2 regions of the Mesorhizobium sp. RSR565B genome follow, and region 2 is predicted to be linked to the other one. Evidence: riboswitches for the same ligand, from Rfam matches in the RefSeq annotation. Region 2 holds a riboswitch; the other holds the start of a gene.
The links. A riboswitch is a leader RNA that binds a small molecule or an ion and turns the genes downstream of it on or off. The one in region 2 is predicted to bind S-adenosylmethionine.
Positions count from the first base shown of each region.

Region 1: another riboswitch for S-adenosylmethionine. It lies ahead of ACYG9R_RS06920 (O-succinylhomoserine sulfhydrylase); the one in region 2 lies ahead of metX (homoserine O-acetyltransferase MetX).

Region 1 covers NZ_JBTTIE010000001.1:1,429,020-1,437,382, forward strand. Annotated here, with positions in the region: gene ACYG9R_RS06905 (hypothetical protein) at 1-191, shown strand, start outside; gene ACYG9R_RS06910 (ABC transporter substrate-binding protein) at 209-979, opposite strand; gene ACYG9R_RS06915 (2'-deoxycytidine 5'-triphosphate deaminase) at 1,081-2,175, opposite strand; SAM riboswitch at 2,316-2,393, shown strand; gene ACYG9R_RS06920 (O-succinylhomoserine sulfhydrylase) at 2,451-3,641, shown strand; gene ACYG9R_RS06925 (ceramide glucosyltransferase) at 3,653-4,804, opposite strand; gene apaG (Co2+/Mg2+ efflux protein ApaG) at 5,028-5,420, shown strand; gene ACYG9R_RS06935 (Hsp33 family molecular chaperone) at 5,607-6,638, opposite strand; gene argF (ornithine carbamoyltransferase) at 6,747-7,658, opposite strand; gene ACYG9R_RS06945 (aspartate aminotransferase family protein) at 7,677-8,363, opposite strand, start outside.
Region 2 covers NZ_JBTTIE010000001.1:2,992,193-3,000,555, forward strand. Annotated here, with positions in the region: gene ACYG9R_RS14595 (ABC transporter ATP-binding protein/permease) at 1-368, shown strand, start outside; gene ACYG9R_RS14600 (DUF1194 domain-containing protein) at 433-1,221, shown strand; gene ACYG9R_RS14605 (glycosyltransferase family 2 protein) at 1,273-2,208, opposite strand; gene ACYG9R_RS14610 (DUF1330 domain-containing protein) at 2,457-2,822, shown strand; gene metW (methionine biosynthesis protein MetW) at 2,830-3,444, opposite strand; gene metX (homoserine O-acetyltransferase MetX) at 3,441-4,610, opposite strand; SAM riboswitch at 4,672-4,749, opposite strand; gene hisC (histidinol-phosphate transaminase) at 4,875-5,984, shown strand; gene ACYG9R_RS14630 (prephenate/arogenate dehydrogenase family protein) at 5,989-6,924, shown strand; gene ACYG9R_RS14635 (sugar kinase) at 6,932-7,855, opposite strand; gene ACYG9R_RS14640 (DUF2125 domain-containing protein) at 7,980-8,363, opposite strand, start outside.

The DNA of each region.
Region 1 (8,363 bases), 1.6 Mb from region 2:
AGGCCCATGTCCTCGGTTGCCTCGACAAGCAGTTGTTCCCGTTGAAGCGCGGCTCAAACGCTTCGCTCGACGAGGTCAAACTGACCGAAGGCTTTTGGGGCAGGAAACGTTTGGCCGCACGCGAACTGCTGTTTATCGGCCATTTTCATGCCTGCCTTGGCGCCGCGAAAGAGTATCTCTTTCGCGGCTGACTCCGGCGGGCCGGAAGTCAATAAATATCGAAATCGAAATACTTGGCCTGGATCTTCTTGTAAGTGCCGTCGGCGACGATGGCGTCTATCGCCGCATTCAGCTTGTCGCGCAGCGCCGTGTCTTCCAGGCGGACAGCGATGCCGGCTTGCGTCTCGGTGCCCTTGACGTCGCCGACAAGCTTGCAGCAGCCTTCGCTCGCCTTCTTCAGCCAGTCCATCAGCACGAACTTGTCGGAGATGACGGCGTCGAGACGGCCGTTCTGCAGGTCGGTGATCGCCTCTTCCTGGGTGGGGTAGAGTTTCGCCTCGGCGCCGGCCTTGCCATAGGCGTCCTGCGCATAGTCGGCCTGGGTGGTCGAGGCCTGCGCGCCCACCGTCTTGCCGGCAAGGGCTGCCGGTTCGGTGGAAGTGAGGTCGCTGTCCTTCGGCGCCACCAGTGCCAGCGGCGTCGTGTAGTATTTGTCGGTGAAGGCGACCTGTTTCTTGCGCTCCTCGGTGATGCTCATCGAGGCGATGATGGCGTCGAACTTTTTCGCCTGCAGCGCCGGGATGATGCCGTCCCAGTCCTGGGTGACGATCTCGCACTCGACCTTCATCTGCGCACACAGCGCATTGGCAATGTCGATGTCGAAGCCCTCGATCTTGCCGTCCGCGGTGATGGTGTTGAAGGGCGGATAAGCGCCCTCGGTGCCGATCTTCAATTTCTCCTGCGCCTCAGCCAGCGAGCCGGCCGATATCACCAGCATGGCAGCGCCCGCTGCCGATATGATCCATCTTGAAATCTGCATTTTGGTTCCCCTTGCGCGCCGTTCTCTTGCCGGCCACCGAAAGGCAGCCAAGCATGGTGAGGCAGCGCAGGCAAGTATTTTGCCTGACGGTGATCGAAGGTTCAGCCGGCGGGGCGGAAATGCTTGGAGAGCTTGAGGCCTTGCGCCTGGTAATTCGAGCCGAGATCGGTGCCGTAAAGCGCCTGCGGCCGCTTCAGCATGTGTTCGTAGACCAGCCGGCCGACGATCTGGCCGTGGTCGAGGATGAACGGCACTTCGTGGCTGCGCACTTCGAGCACCGCCCGGCTGCCGGTGCCGCCTGAGGCCGAATGGCCGAAGCCCGGATCGAAGAAGCCGGCATAGTGAACACGGAATTCGCCAACCAGCGGATCGAAGGGCGTCATCTCGGCGGCGTAGAGCGGCGGCACGTGCACGGCTTCGCGGCTGACCAGGATGTAGAACTCGTCCGGGTCGAGCACCAGTTCGCCGGCGCCGCTCTTGTAGAGCGGCTCCCAGAAATCGACGGCATCCTGGGCGGCGCGCTTGTCGACATCGACCAAGCCGGTGTGATGCTTGCCGCGATAGCCGACCAGGCCGTTCTGGTCGCCGTCAAGATCGATCGACAGCGCAATGCCGCCGCCGGAAATGTTGGGCGGCTCGGTCGCCACCAGCATCTCGGCGCGGTGCAATTCGTTCAGTTCTGCCTCCGACAACAGCGCGTTGCCAGTGCGAAAGCGGATCTGCGACAGCCTCGATCCGGCGCGTACGACGATCGGGAAGGTGCGTGGACTGACTTCGAGATAAAGCGGCCCGTGATAGCCGGGGGCGATCTTGTCGAACTCATGGCCGCGATCGGTCATCACCCGGGTGAAGATGTCGAGGCGGCCGGTCGAGCTTTTCGGGTTGGCCGAGGCCGACACGTCTGCGGGCAGCGCCAGGCTTTCGAGCAGCGGCACGATGTAGACGCAGCCGGTTTCCAGCACCGCGCCCTCGGCGAGACTGAATTCGTGCAATTTCAGCCGGTGAAGCTTGTCGGCCACCAGATGATCGGGACCCGGCAGGAAGGAGGCGCGCACGCGAAAAGCCTTGTCGCCGAGCCTGAGATCGAGGCTCGCCGGCTGCACCTGGTCGACATCGAGCGCGCGCGGCGACTTCAGCGCGCCGGACTGAAACAGCGCGGAAATGTCCTGATCGGGAAGAATGCCTGTCTGCCGCAAAAGGCTGGCTCCGCTCCAAGGTCGGTCTCTTTGTGGCAGGTTCTTGCCGCAAAACCGCTGGATATTATTGCGGAACCTGCCTGGTACAAACCTCTTAATGAAGCCGGCAATTGACGCAAGCGCAGGTGAGGTCTAAAGGGTCGTTATCCCGTGGTGATTTGGCCGGTCGGCTTGCAGCCACGTTAAACAAGTCGCTAAAGGACCGTCGGGCCGCAAGGCCATATGGACCGGTTGCGACTTTCGCGGCCGGTTTTTTTGTGTCTGGAACAAAAGCGATGAGCACCAAGAAGCGTAACTGGAAACCTCAGACCGCACTCGTGCACGGGGGAACGCTGCGTTCCCAGTTCGGCGAGACGTCCGAAGCGATGTACCTCACCCAAGGCTATGTCTACGAGACGGCGCAGGCTGCCGAGGCCCGTTTCAAGGGCGAGGAGCCGGGCTTCATCTATTCGCGCTATGCCAACCCTACCGTCGACATGTTCGAAAAGCGCATGTGCGCGCTGGAGGGTGCCGAAGATGCGCGCGCCACGGCGTCCGGCATGGCGGCGGTGACGGCAGCGCTCCTGTGCAGCGCCAAGGCCGGCGACCATATCGTTGCGGCGCGCGCGCTGTTCGGCTCCTGCCGCTGGGTGGTGGAGACGCTGGCGCCGAAATACGGCATCGAGGCAACGCTGGTCGACGGCACCGACATCGCCAACTGGGAAAAGGCGGTGCGGCCGAACACGAAACTGTTCTTCCTGGAAAGCCCGACCAATCCGACGCTGGAAGTGGTCGACATCGCAGCGGTGGCGGCGCTCGCCACCTCGATCGGCGCCAGGCTGATCGTCGACAATGTCTTTGCCACGCCCTTGCAGCAGAAGCCCTTGCAGCTCGGCGCCCATATCGTCGTCTACTCCGCGACCAAGCACATTGACGGCCAGGGACGCTGTCTCGGCGGCATCATCCTGTCGGACAAGAAATGGATCGACGAGAATTTGCACGACTATTTCCGCCACACCGGCCCGAGCCTGTCGCCGTTCAACGCCTGGACGCTGCTCAAGGGCCTGGAGACGCTGCCGGTTCGGGTGCGCCAGCAGACGGAAAGCGCGGCCAAGATCGCGGATTTCCTGGCAGGACGGCCGGAAATCGCCCGCGTCATCTATCCCGGCCGCGCCGACCACCCGCAGGCCGACATCGTCAAGAAGCAGATGACGGGCGGATCGACGCTGATCTGCCTCGACGTCAAGGGCGGCAAGCAGGCGGCCTTCGCCTTGCAGAACGCGCTCGACATCGTGCTGATCTCCAACAATCTCGGCGACGCCAAGAGCCTGATCACCCATCCGGCGACCACCACGCACAAGAACCTCAGCGACGAAGCTCGCGCCGAGCTTGGCATCGGGCCGGGAACGCTCAGGCTGTCGGTCGGTCTTGAGGATACGGACGATCTGCTGGAGGACGTTGCGCAGGCGCTGAAGGCAGCCGGATAGGCCGCGAGGCGTCACGCTCCCGACGAAACCTCTTCCAGTTCGGCCGTCTTGGTGCCGATGGTCATGATGTTGCCGCGCCAGTCGACGGCGCCGCTCAGCCAGCCGCGCGCCCAAATGGCGGGAAGCATCATGTCGCGCACCATCATCGCCGGGACCATGCGCAGCGACAGGTGCCAGCCCTTGGCCGCGGCCAGCGCGCATTCGGGAATGTAGGCCGCCGTCAGCACGGCCAACACCGTGGCCGGCAGGCTGATGCCGGCACTTGCGGCCGCCACCAGCGCCAACGCCAACGGCACGGCGACGCCGGTCAGGATCTCGGGTGCGAAAAACAGCGGGAAAGTGACGCGGCGCAACCGCGCCCAGCGCGCCTGGCGCGACCAGATGTCGGGAAGTCGGCGCTGCCCCAGTGGTTGCTCGAAAGGCGAGGCAACGAGATTGACGCGCAGGCCCAGTCCGTTGACCAGCTTGGTTGCAGCAGCATCCTCGGCGATCTCGGCGGCCAGCGCGCGGATACCGCCACTGGTATCGAGCATCGGCTTGTTCCACAGCATGCTCTTGCCTTGGGCAAAGCCGAGACCGAGCGCCTCGCCGGCATATTGCCAGCGCGCCTGCAGCGTGTTGAGGAACGCGCATTCGACCTCGGCCCAAAAGCCATCCGGCCGAGAGCCGATCGGCGTCGAGCAGATAAGCCCGGTATTGGTCCGCCAGGCCGCCATCAGGTGCTGGACGTAATCCCTTGGCATCAGCACGTTGGAATCCGCCAGAATAACCCAATGATAGCGCGCCGCTTCCCAGCCCTTGACGCAATTGTTGAGCTTCGGGTTGCTGCTGACGCGGTCGTCGCCGATCAGCAGCCGGGCCGGCACGTTGGGAAACAGGACGATCGCCCTGTTTATCAGTTTGACGACGGGATCGTCGGCGTGAGCGACGCAGAAGATCAGTTCGTAGCGCGGCCAGTCGAGCGAGAAGGCTCGCTGCAGCGTCTCTTGTGTGAACGGCTCCACGCCGCGCGACGGCACGACGATCGAGACCGGTGGCTGCTCGTCGGACGGCGGAGGGATAAGGCGACGCGCTTGCAGTTTCGACGAAGCAAGCAGGATGCTGGCGAGATTGGAAAGAAGCAAAGCGGAGGAAGCGAAGGCGGCTGTGAGAGCTAGTTCCATGAGATCTGGTCACTCCGGAAAGGCCGCTCGCGGCTGCTTTGTCAGTCGACAGATGGGCCTTGAGTCGCCGGCAAGGTTTGCGCACACCAACACTGTCATGTGTGTCACTTAAATGACATTGTTTGTCGGCACCTCCGCTTTGAGGCTGGCAGGACATGCCGTTGTGCGCGTATCAAACCGCATAGCGCGACAAATGTTCCTTGCCGCGCAACCGGAGCAGCCCATGTATCGCGCCGTCACGCGCAACATCGAAGTGCAGGTCAGACCGTTCTACCTGGAGGACCGCTCGGACCCGGCGGAGAACCGTTATGTCTGGGGCTACCAGGTGACGATCGACAACCAGTCGGACGATTTCGTGCAGCTTATGTCGCGTTACTGGCACATCACCGACGGCAGCGGCCGGATCGAGGAAGTGCGCGGCGCCGGCGTGGTCGGCGACCAGCCTGAGCTCAATCCGGGCGACAGCTATCAATACACGTCAGGCTGCCCGCTCTCGACGCCCTCCGGCATCATGGTCGGCCACTACACCATGCGCAACAAAAAGGGCGAGACGTTCGACGTCGCTATTCCCGCGTTTTCGCTGGATCTGCCGGGGACGCGGCGGACGGTGAATTAGGGGTTTTCTCCCCATCTCTATACGGGGAGAAATGCCCGGCAGTGCAATGAGGGGCGACGCCGGACTCATGAGGTTATCTTCCACGCACATGACGTAGGCTATGCGCGGCCATTCACCAAAGTTCGCGCTGCCCCTCATCCGCCCTTCGGGCACCTTCTCCCCGTGAACGGGGAGAAGGAAGAGATGCTACTGAGTTGCAAACTCCGCCGGGTCGAAGTCGTACTGCTTCGAGCAGAACTCGCAGGCGACGTGGATGCCGCCATCTTCGGTGCTGTCCTTGATCTCCTGCGCGGAAAACCCCTCGAGGATGCCGCGTATCTTGTCCCTTGAGCAGGAACATTGGTCGGCAACCGGCACGCCGCCGAAGACGCGCACGCCATGTTCGTGGAACAGCCTGTAGAGCAGCCGCTCGGCGCCGATGGTCGGGTCGATCAGCTCGGTCGGCTCGATGGTGCCGAGCAGCGCCACCAGCTCGCGCCAAGAATTGTCGGCCGGCTCGTTCATTACGTCGCGCGGATCGCCGTCGCCCCCCGAAATGTCGGGCACGCGCATGCGCTCGGGCGACTGCGGCAGGAACTGCGCCAGGATACCGCCGGCGCGCCACTGCTCGCGAGCACCGCCGGGGCCGGGCGTCAGCAGCTTGGCCACCGACAGCCTGAGGTCGGTCGGGATCTGCTCCGACTGGCGGAAATAGGTGCGCGCGGCGTCTTCCAGCGTCTCGCCGTCGAGCTGGACGATGCCCTGATAGCGCTGCGTGTGCGCCCCCTGGTCGATGGTCAGCGCCAAAACGCCGCTGCCCAGCAGCGTCTGCTGCGAGGTCTGGCCTGCGGCCACCAGGGCCTCCAGCCGGTCGGCATCGAAGCGCGCATAGGCGCGCAATGCCGAGGGCGTGGAGAAATCCGCGACCAGCATGTCGACAGGCCCGTCGGTGCGGGTCTGCAGGATGAACTTGCCCTCGAATTTGAGCGAGGTGCCGAGCAGCACCGTCAGCACACAGGCTTCCGCCAGCAGGCGGGCGACCGGCTCGGGATAGTCATGACGGTTGAGGATGGCGTCGAGCATCGGCCCGAGCTGCACGGTGCGGCCGCGCACGTCGAGCGGGCCTACCTCGAAGGGCACGACATGATCGTCGCCGGCATAGCCGAACTCGCCGAGTTTGGGGTGATGTTCAGTCACTTGATGCGTTTCCAACATGACAAAGCTCCAGGGCGCGGCCATGCGGCCCGGAGGGGTGCATGCGTCCAAACGCGCTTGATTTGCGTGATGGGGCGCAAATAGGCATCGCGTCGCCCCGGATCAAGCGCTTGGAGATCAAGCGCCTGGAGATCAAGCGCCCAGACACCAGGCCAAAACCGCCTTCTGGGCGTGGAGCCGGTTCTCGGCTTCGTCGAAGACCACCGAATGCGGACCGTCGATGACCTCGTCGGTGACTTCCTCGCCGCGATGCGCCGGCAGGCAGTGCATGAACAGGGCGTCGGGCTTGGCCCTGGCCATCAGCGCCGCATTGACCTGATAGGGCGAGAAGACATTATGGCCGCGGGCGCGGTGTTCCTGGCCCATAGACACCCAGCAGTCGGTGACGATGCAGTCGGCTTGGTCGACGGCCTCTTCGGGCGAGCGGGTGAAGTGCAGCTTGCCGCCATTGGACTTCGACCAGTCGATGTGCTTTTGCGCCGGCTCGCTGCCTTCCGGCACTGCGACGTTCAGGTTGAAGCGGAACCGCGCCGAAGCTTCGAGCAGCGAATGCAGCACGTTGTTGCCGTCGCCGGTCCAGGCGATGGTCTTGCCGGCAACCGGACCGCGATGCTCCTCGAAGGTCATGATGTCGGCCATCAGCTGACAGGGATGGGTGTCGTCGGTCAGCCCGTTGATGACCGGAATCGTGGCATTCTCGGTCAGCTCGAGCAGCCGCTCATGCGACGTGGTGCGGATCATGATGGCGTCCACATAGCGCGACAGCACCTTGGCGGTGTCGGCAATGGTCTCGGAGCGGCCGAGCTGCATTTCGGTGCCGGTCAGCATGATGGTCTCGCCGCCGAGCTGTCGCATGCCGACGTCGAAGGACACGCGCGTGCGCGTCGACGGCTTGTCGAAGATCATGGCCAGCACCTTGCCTTCGAGCGGTTTGGTCCGTTCGCCGGCCTTGAGGCGCGCCTTGCGCACCACCGCATCGTCCAGCATCAGGCGCAGATCGCCTTCGGAAACGGCGGAAAGATCGGTGAAATGGCGAAGGCTCATCGGGAATGGTTCTCGGGATTACTTCGCGGCGGCCGCGGCGATGGCGTCGGTCAGGCCCTTGGCAGCGGCGCGGATGCGATCGAGCGCTTCGCCGATCTCGGCGTCGGTGACGGTCAGCGGCGGCAGCAGACGAATGACGTTGTCGCCGGCCGGCACCGCCAGCAGATGCTGGTCGCGCAGCGCCATGTTGACCTTGGTGTTTGGCATGGCGCATTTCAGGCCAAGCATCAGGCCGCTGCCCCTGATGCCTTCGATGACATCGGGAAATTCGTCGGCGACCGCCGCCAGGCCCTGCTTCATCAGCAATGCCTTGCGCTGGACGTCTTCGAGGAAGCCGTCTTCCAGCACGACGTCGAGCACAGCGTTGCCGACCGCCATGGCCAGCGGATTGCCGCCGAAAGTGGTGCCATGCACGCCTGCCGTCATGCCGACGACAGCGTCGTCGGTGGCGAGGCACGCGCCCATCGGAAAGCCGCCGCCAATGCCCTTGGCAATCGCCATGATGTCTGGCGTCACGCCGGTCCATTCATGCGCGAACAGCTTTCCGGTGCGACCGATACCGCACTGGACCTCATCGAAGATCAGCAGCAGGCCATGCTGGTCGCAGAGCTGCCGCAGCCGCTTCAAGGATTGCGTCGGCACCGGGCGGATGCCGCCCTCGCCCTGTACCGGTTCGATCAGGATCGCGGCGGTCTCTGGTGTGAT
Region 2 (8,363 bases):
AGGTCGGCCTCGAGCGGCTGTCATCCTCGCTCGACCGTTCCGCACGCTGGGAGCGTGAACTCAACGATGACGAACAGCGGTCGCTGGCCTTCGCCAGGCTGGCCTTGCGGCAGCCGAAATGGGTGATCATCGACGAAGCGATGGACGCGTTCGATGGTCCTTCGCTGCGAAGGGTACTGTCCATGCTGGAGAAACGCCTGCCGGAAACCGCGATCCTCAACATCGGGCGCGGACTGCACAATGGTCATTTCTTTCCACGCGCATTGAACATCGTGAAGGATACGGGTGCTGCGCCACTGAAACCCGCCCGAGTCAGGACCGGCGCCATCGACCCGCCGCCGAAAGCGGCCGTGCGGCGAAAGAAGTAGAAGGGGCTTTATTTCGCCGCGATCGCGGCGAAGATTCACGGGTCGAAACATCCGTGGTGCGGCCATGCTCGATGCGCTCAGCCTGCTTGCCTGCCTTGCCTGCACCACGCCCGTGGCTGCCCCGGCCGTTGCCGTGGATGTCGAACTGGTGCTGGCCGTCGACATCTCACAGTCGATGGACGAGAGGGAGTTCGCGCTGCAGCGCGCTGGCTATGTCGAGGCGCTCAGGCATCCCGATTTCATCAAGGCCGTGCGCTCGGGAACCACCGGGCGCATCGCGCTTGCCTATTTCGAATGGGCGGGCGTCGTGCGCGAGGATGGCGTCATCGCCTGGCAGGTGATCGACAGCGCAGAGAGCGCCAACGCCTTCGCCGACAGAATAGAAGCGCGGCCGTTCCGCAGCTTTCGCGGCACCTCGATTTCCGGTGCGCTTGCCTTCGGCGCCGGGCTGTTCGAGGGCACGGGGTTCGATGCGCCACGCAGCGTCATCGACATTTCCGGCGACGGTCCCAACAACACCGGGCTGCCCGTCGCCACGACACGCGATGCGGCGGTGGCCAAGGGCATCGTCATCAACGGCCTGCCGATCCTGATCAGCCCGTCGCCGACCTTCAGCCATCTCGACCAGTATTATGACGACTGCGTCACCGGTGGGCCCGGCTCCTTCGTTTTGCCGATCTATGTGGCCTCGGAATTCGCCACCGCCATACGCCGCAAGTTGATCCTGGAGGTGAGCGGCATCGCCGATGCGACCGTGGTCCCGATCGATGCCGCCGCACCCATGGACTGCCTGCAGGGCGAACGCGACCGGCGGCTATATTCCGACCCATATCTGCCGGAACTCGACAAATGAGGTTTGAGGCAGTTCGGAGGGGAAAGCCGCTGCTCGGCTTGTCGGCAAACTTCAGGCCGGCCGTGCACCGTATTTGTCGCGAAATTCGGCATAGAGATCGCGGCGCCAGCGCCGGCCGCCGACATAGCCACGCAACAGCTGCGGCAGCGAATAGCCAAGCGCCTTCGACGACCGGTTGGCCATATAGCCGGAGAACGCCTGCGAAACCCTGCCCTTGAGTGCATCGGCGATGAGCTGCCGGGCGATCATGTAAGGCGGAATGTAGGGGTAGCGGTCGGCGATATAGGGGTGCTTGTCGATCAAGCTCGCATAGGCTTCGACATAGCCGTCCCGGCGACCGGAGATCGAATTCTCCGAGTTGTACTTTTTCCAGTCGATCACTTCGGACAGCTGCGCGCCGCTGCGACGGGCAAAGCGCAGCAACAATTCGCGATCCTGCATGCGCGTGACGTCACTGTCGTAGCCGCCGATGGCCAGCAGCGACTCGCGCCGGGCGGTGATTGCCGACCCGGCAATGAAGATGGTCTGCGCGACAAGGGCCCGCTCCAGCGAGTCGCGGCTCAGCAGCGCCTCGCGGTTGACGCAGTTGGTGCGGCGATTGCCCTTCAGCGACACGAAGGAACTGATCAGCACTTCGAGCGAGGGATTGTTGTCGAACTGCTCCAGCGTCCGCGCCAGGCGATCCGGCAAATAGACGTCGTCGGAATCGAGGAATGTCACCACCGGCGCCTGCGCCCGCTCGATGCCGGCATTGCGGGCGGCATTGGCGCCGCGCCATTTCGAGCCAACATAGATCAGCCGTGGATCGCGGATTTCGGCAAGTGCGGCTGCCGTACCGTCGGTCGAGCCGTCATCGACGACAATGTGTTCGAACCGGGGAAAATTCTGCGCCAGCACGCTCTCCACGGCGCGCACCACCTTGCTGCGGCGATTGTGCGTCGGTGTGATCACCGAGATCAGCGGAGCGAGGTCGGTTGCCTTGGACATGTTGCTTCGATTGTGCCCCCAAATGCCTGGAGGCCGGAGGTTTTGATGGTCGCCGTCCAAGCCTTACCCGGGATGGCATTCGATTTCGACGCTACAAAAAACCAGCGGCAATGTCATCACAAACTGTTGAGCCAGGACGCCGGTAAGCCGGCCGATTACTCCAGACGTAATCGACCGATGGCCATCATGTCTGCAGATTGCGCCAACGAAGCCGGTCGTCGGGCTTCGATCTCACAGGGAGTTCAGCCATGGCCGCCTACGCCGTCGCCCATATGCGTCAAGTCACAATGGGCCCGCAGATTGTCGAGTGTCTGCAGAGGATCGATGCCACATTGGGCCCGCAGATTGTCGAGTGTCTGCAGAGGATCGACGCCACATTGGAGCCGTTCGGCGGCCGCTTCCTTGTCCACGGCGGCGACATGGACGTGGTCGAAAACGAATGGCCCGGGCATCTGATCGTCATCGAGTTTCCGGACAGGGCGCATGCGTGGGGCTGGTACGATTCATCAGCCTATCGCGAGATTCTGGCCTTGCGCACCGACAACTCCCACGCCGATGTGATCATCGCCGATGGCGTTCAGCAACCGCACAAGGCGACGGACGTGCTGGAATAGGGGCAAACTACCGCTTCAGCAAGAACACCGCTTGCTGGCCGAAGAAATTCCAGAACCACCATGGCATCGACAGGCCGATCTTCTGGCCGTTGCCGTCGAGCGCGGTGGCTTTCTCGACCGAAGCGCCGAGTTCCTCGACCAGATTGACGAAGTCGCGGATGGTGCAGAAATGGATGTTGGGCGTGTCGTACCAGGAATAGGGCAGGTCCGCGGTCACCGGCATCCGGCCATTGACGAACAGCGACAGCCGCACCCGCCAGTGGCCGAAATTGGGGAAGGAGACGATGGCGCGGTTGCCGATTCGCAGCAGTTCGTCGAGCACCAGCTTCGGGTTGCGGGTCGCCTGCAGCGTCTGTGACAGGACGACGAAGTCAAAACCCTTGTCCGGATAGAATTCGAGGTCGGTATCGGCATCGCCCTGGATGACCGAGAGACCGCGCGCCACGCATTCATTGACGCCGCGCTGTGACAGCTCCAGCCCGCGGCCGTCGACCTGCTTGGTCTCCTGCAGGAGTTCGAGCAGCAGGCCGTCGCCGGAGCCGACATCGAGCACCCGCGACTGCGGCGGTATCAGGTTGGCCACGACTTCGAGGTCGACGCGCTGGCTGCCATTGACGCTCATGAGGCGAGCCCCCTTGCGCGGGCCGCCGAGCCGATGAAGCCCTTGATGGCGGCAAACAGTTCGGGTTCATCGAGCAGGAAGGCATCATGGCCGCGGTCGGTGTCGATCTCGACGAAGGAGACGGAGGCGCCGGCGGCGTTGAGCGCATGCACGATCGAGCGGCTCTCCTCGGTCGGGAACAGCCAGTCCGAGGTGAAGGACACCAGGCAGAAGCGGGTCTTGGTCCCGGCAAAGGCATCTGCCAACCGGCCGCCATGGTCGGCGGCGAGGTCGAAATAATCCATCGAACGGGTCATGTAGAGGTAGGAGTTGGCGTCGAAGCGGTCGACGAATGTCATGCCCTGGTGGCGCAGATAGCTTTCGATCTGGAAATCTGCGTCGAAACCGAAGGTCAGCGCTTCGCGGTCCTGCAGATTGCGGCCGAATTTCCGATGCAGGGCGGCTTCCGACAGATAGGTGATGTGGGCGGCCATGCGCGCCACGGCGAGCCCCTTTTCCGGGCGCTTGCCGTGCTCGAAATATTTGCCGCCATGCCAGTCCGGATCAGCCATGACAGCCTGGCGGCCGACCTCGTGGAAGGCGATGTTCTGCGAGGAATGGCGTGCGCCTGTGGCGATCGGCAGGGCCGAGAAGACGCGCTCGGAATAGCATGACGCCCATTCCAGCACCTGCATGCCGCCCATCGAGCCGCCGAGCACGCAAAACAGCTTTTCGATGCCGAAATGGTCGACCAGCATCAGTTGCGCCCGCACCATGTCGCGGATGGTGATGATTGGCAGGTCGAGGCCGTAGGGCTTGCCGGTGGCGGGATTGGTCGAGGCCGGACCGGTGGAGCCGAGGCAGCCGCCGATGACGTTGGAGCAAATGACGAAGAAGCGGTTGGTGTCGATGATCTTGCCGGGACCGATCAGCACTTCCCACCAGCCGGGCTTGCCGGTCACCGGATTGGTGCTGGCGACATGCTGGTCGCCGGTCAGCGCGTGGCAGACCAGGATGGCGTTGGTGCGGGCATCGTTGAGGGCGCCATATGTCTGGTAGGCGATCTGGAACGGCGACAAAAGCGTGCCGGCGTCGAGCTTCAGCGGCTTGTCAGGGCCAAAACGCAACACCGGGCTCGACGGGCTGTCGGCCTCGTTGTTGGTTTTTGTAGCGCGGAGCGCGGCCATGTGACTCTCCTTGCCCGCCGTCAGGCAATAAAAAAACCGGCAATGCGATCGCAAAGCCGGTTACGTCACGCAAACGGCCCTTTAGCGAGTTGTTTAACGTGGCTGCAAGCCGACCGGCCAAATCACCACGGAACTGTTGCGTTCTTCTAGAACTCGTGCGGCCCGGCGTCAACGGCCAGCTATGCCCGCCTCTCGACATTCGCGGCTACGGCTTGTATTTCCGCTGCGGCCTCCGGACGGAGGCATTCTGGATGGATTTGCGACATGGACAAGACAGCGGGCAAGGCACGGCCGACGCCCCGCGCGGGCATCATGGACATCGACGCCTATGTACCAGGCAAGAGCACGGCACCTGCCGGCGTCGCCAAGGTCCATAAATTGTCGTCGAACGAGAACCCGCTCGGCCCGTCGCCGAAGGCGATCGAGGCCGCGCGCGAAGTGGCCAGCAAGCTTGATGTCTATCCCGACGGCACCGCCCGCCGGCTGCGCGAGGCGATCGCCGAGGTGCACGGCCTCAACCCGGCAAACATCATCTGCTCCAACGGTTCCGACGAGATACTTGGCCTGCTGGCGCAGACCTATCTTGCGCCAGGCGATGAGGCGATTTTTACCGAACATGCCTTCATGGTCTACAAGATCTACATTCAGTCGGCGGGGGCCAAGCCGGTTGCTGTGAGGGAAACCGAGGAGCGCGCCGACGTCGACGCGATCCTGGCCGCGGTGACGCCGCGGACCAAAATCATCTTCCTCGCCAATCCCAACAACCCGACCGGCACCTATCTGCCGTTCCAGGAGGTCCGCCGCCTGCATTCCGCGCTCCCGGGCAACGTGCTTCTGGTGCTGGACGCGGCCTATGCCGAGTACGTCAGGCGCAATGACTATGAGGCAGGTATCGAGCTGGCGGGCAGCGCGCAGAATGTGGTCATGACCCGCACCTTCTCCAAGCTCGGCCTTGGCGGCGCGCGCATCGGCTGGATGTATGGCCCACTGCACATCGTCGATGCCATCAACCGTGTTCGCGGCCCTTTCAACGTTAACGCAACAGCGATCGAGGCCGGCATTGCCGCCATCCGCGACCGCGCCCATGTCGAGCGCAGTTCGTTGCACAACGAGACCTGGCTTACCTGGTTGAATGAAGAACTGACGAAGCTTGGGCTGCGCGTGACGCCCAGCGTCGGCAATTTCGTCCTCATCCACTTTCCCGACGACAAGAAGCATTCGGCTGAGGCGGCGGACGACTACCTCACCCAGCGCGGCTATATATTGCGGCGCGTTACCGGCTATGGCTTTCCCAATGCGCTGCGCATGAGCGTCGGCACCGAAGAAGCCAATCGCGGCGTCATCGATGCCCTCACGACATTCCTGAAAAGCTGAAACAATGACTTCACCGATGTTTGAAAAGATCGCGCTGGTCGGCATCGGCCTGATTGGCTCGTCGCTGGCCCGCATCATCCGCCGCGAGGGCCTGGCCCGCCATGTCGCCATCGCGACGCGCAGCCCGACCACGCTGGCACGGGCGAAGGAGCTCGGTCTTGGCGAGAGCTACACCACCGACGCCAGGGAAGCGGTCCGCAATGCCGACCTGATCATCGTCTCGGTGCCAGTGGGATCGTCGGGCGAGGTGGCGCAAGAGATCGCGCCGGCGCTGAAAAAGGGCGCCATCCTCACCGATGTCGGTTCGACCAAGGCCTCGGTCATTGCGCAAATGCAGCCCTATGTACCGGACGGCGTGCACTTTATTCCGGGGCACCCGCTGGCAGGTACGGAGAAATCGGGCCCGGATGCGGGTTTCGCCGAGCTGTTCGAAAACCGCTGGTGCATCTTCACGCCGCTGCCGGGAACCGATCCGGCCGCGCTGGAAAAGCTGTCGGAATTCTGGCGGCGCTGCGGCTCCAACATCGACACGATGGACCCGCAGCATCATGACATGACGCTGGCCATCGTTTCGCATCTTCCGCACATCATTGCCTACAACATCGTCGGCACGGCCGACGATCTGGAATCGGTGACCAAGTCGGAAGTGATCAAATATTCGGCTTCCGGTTTCCGCGACTTCACCCGTCTGGCCGCCTCCGACCCGACCATGTGGCGCGACGTGTGCCTGCACAACAAGGATGCCATCCTGGAAATGCTGGCGCGCTTTTCGGAGGACCTCGCCTCGCTGCAGCGGGCGATCCGCTGGGGCGACGGCGACAAGCTGTTCGACCTGTTCACCCGCACCCGGGCCGTTCGCCGTTCGATCATCGAGGCCGGCCAGGATATCGACGTGCCGGATTTCGGCCGGCAGGCGGTCGAGCACCCGGTGAAAAGTTAAATCTGTTTCAGACGGGCCAGGTCGCCGCGACCATGGCCATTGCCTCGTCCCTGTTTGGCGCCCCCAGCCGGCCGCCGAAGCGCTGGCATTTGAGCGCGGCCGCCGCGCTGGCAAAGCGCAACGCCTGCTCGATCGGCATGGTTTCCGCCAACGCGACAGCAAAGGCGCCGTGGAAAACGTCGCCGGCGGCCAGCGTGTCGACCGCCTTGATCTTCGGCGCCGCGATGTGGCGCACGCATCCGGCGGACCGGTCATGCCACCAGCTTCCCGCGGCGCCGCCGGTCACCGCGACAAAGGCGTCTGTGCGGCTGGCGAGGTCGGCGCAGGCGGTTTCGGGATCCAGCGCGTGGTCGCAGATAATGCGTGCAGCCGTCTCCGAAGCGACGATGTGCGAAGCCAGCGGCAACAGACGCTCCAGCACCTCCAGCGGCGCCGTGTCGGCGTCGAGGATTGCCGGGCAACCGGCGTCGCGCGCGGCGGTCAAGGCAAGAGCGGCGGCGCCCGGCCAGCGCACATCGACCAGCACGGCATCGAAGCCGGAAAGATCGGCGACAGGCACCGCCTCGGGGTCGGCCTGCGCCTTTGGGTCGTAGAAGGGCACGATGATGCGCTCGCCATGAGCGTCGACCAGGATCGCGGCCAGCGCCGAGCGGGCGCCTTCGACGCGGCGGACAAAGCGGCAATCGACGCCCTCGGCCTCGATGCCGGCCAGCAATTGGTCGCCGACGGCATCGTCACCTGCACTTGCCCACAGGAACACCTCGGCGCCGAGACGGCGGGCGGCGCAGGCAGCACTTGTCGCCATGCCCGAGGCGATCTGGATGCCGTCCGAGGCGATGAACTTGCCCTGATGCGTGGGCAGGGTTTCGACGCGCAGGATGGTATCCAGCGTCAGCGCGCCAACGCTCAGCAGTTTCACCGGTCGGTTCATGCGTCGGCTTGCTCGAGCATGATCTCTCCCCAAAAGCCGTTCCCGCTCTTTGCGATCATGCTCTATCTCTTTGTTTTAACGCAATTCCGGACGGAAAACCGCTCACACTTTTCCTGGAATTGCTCTAATCGAGCGGCTTGATCTTGCCCAGCGGAATGAAGCCGAGCGAGACCTTGCCCTTCACCACCTTGAGCGGCATCGACGGTTCGTTGCCGAGCAGCGCCAGACCGGCAAAGCCTTGCTCGATCTGGCTCTTCTGCTCGGGGATTGCGGTGGCGAGAATTGCCGCCACGGCTTTGGGATCCTGCAGCTTGATCGTCAGGTCGGCATTGACCTGGCCGTTGGCGTCGACCGACACCGGGCCGGAGACGGTGATGCGCGCGGTTCGCGACGACAGATCGAGCTTGTGGATGTCGACCGCCTGGCCGCGCAGGCTCCTGGCCTGCGTCTTCATCAGCGCGACGCCGTTCTTCAGCGTCGCGTCGCCGCTGCCGTCGAGCGGCGGCAG